2 regions of the Oceanobacillus sp. FSL W7-1293 genome follow, and region 2 is predicted to be linked to the other one. Evidence: a T-box and tRNA genes for the amino acid it is inferred to sense, from the RefSeq annotation. Region 2 holds a T-box; the other holds one or more tRNA genes.
The links. A T-box is a leader RNA that pairs with one kind of tRNA and senses whether it is charged. The one in region 2 lies ahead of alaS (alanine--tRNA ligase), so its partner is inferred to be a tRNA-Ala.
Positions count from the first base shown of each region.

Region 1: it encodes a tRNA-Ala, which carries the amino acid that the T-box ahead of alaS (alanine--tRNA ligase) is inferred to sense. The anticodon was not compared.

Region 1 is NZ_CP150212.1:92,099-94,566, reverse strand. It holds rRNA gene MKY65_RS00500 (16S ribosomal RNA) at 1-890, opposite strand, end outside; tRNA gene MKY65_RS00495 (tRNA-Ala) at 1,085-1,157, opposite strand; tRNA gene MKY65_RS00490 (tRNA-Pro) at 1,182-1,258, opposite strand; tRNA gene MKY65_RS00485 (tRNA-Arg) at 1,260-1,336, opposite strand; tRNA gene MKY65_RS00480 (tRNA-Leu) at 1,340-1,428, opposite strand; tRNA gene MKY65_RS00475 (tRNA-Gly) at 1,436-1,510, opposite strand; tRNA gene MKY65_RS00470 (tRNA-Leu) at 1,536-1,620, opposite strand; tRNA gene MKY65_RS00465 (tRNA-Lys) at 1,624-1,699, opposite strand; tRNA gene MKY65_RS00460 (tRNA-Thr) at 1,715-1,790, opposite strand; tRNA gene MKY65_RS00455 (tRNA-Val) at 1,795-1,870, opposite strand; rRNA gene rrf (5S ribosomal RNA) at 1,882-1,997, opposite strand; rRNA gene MKY65_RS00445 (23S ribosomal RNA) at 2,139-2,468, opposite strand, start outside.
Region 2 is NZ_CP150212.1:2,620,753-2,623,220, forward strand. It holds gene alaS (alanine--tRNA ligase) at 1-926, opposite strand, end outside; T-box leader at 979-1,182, opposite strand; gene MKY65_RS12910 (AI-2E family transporter) at 1,313-2,377, opposite strand.

The sequences.
Region 1 (2,468 bases), 2.3 Mb from region 2:
TGCGTTAACTTCAGCACTAAGGGGCGGAAACCCCCTAACACCTAGCACTCATCGTTTACGGCGTGGACTACCAGGGTATCTAATCCTGTTCGCTCCCCACGCTTTCGCTCCTCAGCGTCAGTTACAGACCAGAGAGTCGCCTTCGCCACTGGTGTTCCTCCACATCTCTACGCATTTCACCGCTACACGTGGAATTCCACTCTCCTCTTCTGCACTCAAGTCCTCCAGTTTCCAATGCACGTTTGCGGTTGAGCCGCAAGATTTCACATCAGACTTAAAGAACCGCCTGCGAGCGCTTTACGCCCAATAATTCCGGACAACGCTTGCCACCTACGTATTACCGCGGCTGCTGGCACGTAGTTAGCCGTGGCTTTCTGGTCAGGTACCGTCAAGGTACGATCAGTTACTATCATACTTGTTCTTCCCCGACAACAGAGTTTTACGATCCGAAAACCTTCATCACTCACGCGGCGTTGCTCCGTCAGACTTTCGTCCATTGCGGAAGATTCCCTACTGCTGCCTCCCGTAGGAGTCTGGGCCGTGTCTCAGTCCCAGTGTGGCCGATCACCCTCTCAGGTCGGCTACGCATCGTCGCCTTGGTGAGCCGTTACCTCACCAACTAGCTAATGCGCCGCAGGCCCATCTGTAAGTGACAGCAAAAGCCGCCTTTCAACTTTCCATCAGGTGATAGAAAGTGTTATCCGGTATTAGCTCGCGTTTCCGCGAGTTATCCCAGTCTTACAGGCAGGTTGCCTACGTGTTACTCACCCGTCCGCCGCTCGTTCCACGAACTTCCCTCCGAAGAGTTCCGTTCGCTTCCCGCGCTCGACTTGCATGTATTAGGCACGCCGCCAGCGTTCGTCCTGAGCCAAGATCAAACTCTCCATAAAAGTGTTTGAAACTTTAGCTTTCAGAAGTCAACTTCTGACTTATTTTTTAAGAAAAACGAGGTGTTTTTCTTCTTTCGTACTGGTTGTTTTGTTCAGTTTTCAAAGAGCAATTTGTTTCTGTCGTTTTTAGCGACAAGATATAATTTACCATGTTTGTAAATCATTGTCAACAACTTTTTTAATAAATTGTTGAGTGGAGCCTAGCGGGATCGAACCGCTGACCTCCTGCGTGCAAGGCAGGCGCTCTCCCAGCTGAGCTAAGGCCCCATAGATAAATTCAGTTATATTTAATGGTCGGGAAGACAGGATTCGAACCTGCGACCCCTTGGTCCCAAACCAAGTGCTCTACCAAGCTGAGCTACTTCCCGATGGCGCGCCTGAGAGGAGTCGAACCCCTAACCTCTTGATCCGTAGTCAAACGCTCTATCCAATTGAGCTACAGGCGCTTATGGTGCCGAGGACCGGAATCGAACCGGTACGGTAATCACTTACCGCAGGATTTTAAGTCCTGTGCGTCTGCCAGTTCCGCCACCCCGGCAATATTTTGGAGCGGAAGACGGGATTCGAACCCGCGACCCCCACCTTGGCAAGGTGGTGTTCTACCACTGAACTACTTCCGCATATTGCTTTTTAAATTGAAAATAGTGGTGCGGGTGGAGGGACTTGAACCCCCACGCCCGAAGGCACTAGATCCTAAGTCTAGCGCGTCTGCCAATTCCGCCACACCCGCAAATGGTGAGCCATGAAGGATTCGAACCTTCGACCCTCTGATTAAAAGTCAGATGCTCTACCGACTGAGCTAATGGCTCCTACAAAAAGGAAAATGGTGCCGGCCAGAGGACTTGAACCCCCAACCTACTGATTACAAGTCAGTTGCTCTACCAGTTGAGCTAGGCCGGCATAATGGTGGAGGATGCAGGGCTCGAACCTGCGACCCCCTGCTTGTAAGGCAGGTGCTCTCCCAGCTGAGCTAATCCTCCGGATTGATAAAGCCTGGCAACGTCCTACTCTCGCAGGGGGAAGCCCCCAACTACCATTGGCGCTAAAGAACTTAACTTCTGTGTTCGGCATGGGAACAGGTGTGACCTCTTCGCTCTCGCCACCAGACAACAAAATATGTAACTTGAAGATGTTTCCTGAAAAACAAGGACAAGTTATATTATATGCATTTTAGAATAAAAATGCAACACTTTTTTTCAAGAATTTGCACCCTGAAAACTAAATAAGAGTAACGTGACATGAAAAAACTTAGATAAGTCCTCAATCGATTAGTATCCGTCAGCTGCACGTGTCGCCACGCTTCCACCTCGGACCTATCAACCTCATCGTCTCTGAGGGATTTTACTCACTTAAAGTGATGGGAAGTTTCATCTTGAGGGGGGCTTCATGCTTAGATGCTTTCAGCACTTATCCTTACCACACGTAGCTACCCAGCAATGCTCCTGGCGGAACAACTGGTACACCAGCGGTGTGTCCATCCCGGTCCTCTCGTACTAAGGACAGCTCCTCTCAAACTTCCAACGCCCACGACGGATAGGGACCGAACTGTCTCACGACGTTCTGAACCCAGCTCGCGTA
Region 2 (2,468 bases):
CGAATCAGTCTGCGCAGGACATAGCCTCTGCCTTCATTCGACGGCATGGCTCCATCACCAATGGCAAAGCTGACTGTACGAATATGATCAGCAATTACTTTAAATGCCGTATCCGCTGCATCGTCTTTCCCATATTTGCTGTCTGCAATCAGTTCCGTTGCCTGGATGATTGGCATAAATAAATCTGTTTCGTAGTTTGTAGGCACTTCTTGAATAATGGAGGTTAACCGCTCCAGCCCCATTCCTGTATCAATGTTTTTCTTTGGCAGAGGGGTGTACGTATCGTCTGGATTATGGTTAAATTGCGAAAACACGAGATTCCAAACCTCTAAATACCTGCTGTTTTCTCCCCCCGGATAAAGCTCCGGATCAGCCGGGTCATTTCCATAGCTTTCGCCTCTATCATAAAAAATCTCGGTATTCGGTCCGCTTGGTCCTTCTCCAATATCCCAGAAGTTTTCCTCCAATCGGATGATCCGCTCTTTTGGCAGACCAATTTTTTGCAGCCAAAGATCATACGCTTCATCATCTTCCGGGTGAACCGTGACAGATAATTTTTCCGGGTCAAAACCAATCCATTTCTCATCTGTCAAAAACTCCCATGCCCATTCAATCGCTTCTTCTTTAAAATAATCACCGATGGAGAAGTTTCCTAGCATCTCAAAAAACGTATGGTGACGCGCTGTAAAACCGACATTTTCAATATCATTTGTACGTATTGCTTTTTGTGCATTCACAATCCTTGGATTATCCGGGATAATCCGGCCGTCAAAATATTTTTTTAATGTTGCCACCCCGCTATTAATCCAGAGAAGTGTAGGGTCTTCATGCGGTACTAATGAAGCACTTGGTTCAACCTGATGCCCTTTCTCTTTAAAAAAATCAATAAACATTTGCCGAATTTCTGCGGAACTCAAAAATTTCATTATCGTTTTCCCTCCTTTTTTTATCAAACAAAAAATCTCCTCTCTGCATCATTGCAGGGACGAGATTTCGCGGTACCACCCTTATTATGAACAATCCATGTTCATCACTTTCATCATTATAACGGTATGATACCGACGGGGATTAGCCGTACTCCAGTGTAGCTTTCCATAACAATATAATTAGGATTCCTTTCAGCCGGGGGAGTCCCTCTCTTGAAATATCATGTCATGTACTTAATACCTTCAACGTGTTCTACATGATTGAAAATGACAGTTTTTTATCATTTCCTATTGTTTGTATGATTATAGCGTTATTATAGTGATTTTTCCGCTGTATGTCAATTTTTCGCCTTTAAAAAAATATATAGTGAAATACTTATTTTAATTCAGCCGGCTTTTGACATTTGATACTGCTGAATCAATACTTTCAACATAGTAAAAACAGGAACAGAAATAACCATACCGATGACGCCAGCCAGTTGGCCGCCCAATAATAAGGCGAAGATAATCCCGATTGGATGAATCTTTACTGTTTTCCCCATTATATACGGCGATAATAGATTGCTTTCAATCAATTGGATGATAAAGATAATTACGATAACGAATAACGCTTTTTCCGGTTCCACCATATAAGCAACAGTTACAACCGGGATGGCACCGAGGATCGGACCAAAATAAGGAATGATGTTGACGATTGCCAGAATGATACCAAGCAATAAAGCATAAGGTAAATCTAACCACATCCAGCTCAGAGTGGAAATAACACCAACAGCTGCACTGATAATAAACTGTCCCCGGATATAACCGCCAAGTCCTTTTCCAATTTCCCTGCATACATTTCCTGTATCGCTTCGATATTTATATGGGATAAGTCGAAATAGAAAAGATTTGATAAATGGATAATCCTTTAAGAAATAAAAGACAAGGACCGGGATAATCGTTAAGAGAATAACCGCATCCATCATTCCATTAAAACCGCCGATGATTTTCCCTGAAAAGTTGTTCATCGCATTCTCTAGGGATTGAATAAACATATCCATCCGGTCATGTACGGTCTCCGGTAAAAAAGCAGTAGAGGTATATACCTTATTTAACCCGTCTTGGTACAGCGCGATAAATTCTGGAAAGTTACGGCTCATTTCCTTCACTTGTTCAACGATTAATGGATACGCGCGATATATTGCGTAGCCGGCACCTCCAAAAAAAAGCAGATATATAACTAATATTGCGATTCCGCGGTGGATCCGGTACCGATGCAGCCACTCAATCAATGGGTGCAGCAAGAAAGCCAAAATTCCGGCAATCAAAAATGGAAGCACCAGCTTAAAGACAAAAGAAAAAAATGCCGCATAATATGGTTTGGTGATAGCTAAAAAATATAAAAGAATAAAAGAAAGGATAGCAATCACAAGAAAATAAACGACTTGTTTTGCTTTTATTTTTTTCCACATAATAATCACTCCCAGTCCATGGTAGTGTAACCAACAGACTGGGAGTTTATAATAGGATGTTCAAAAAGTTACTAAATGATAAGCGGCGAAC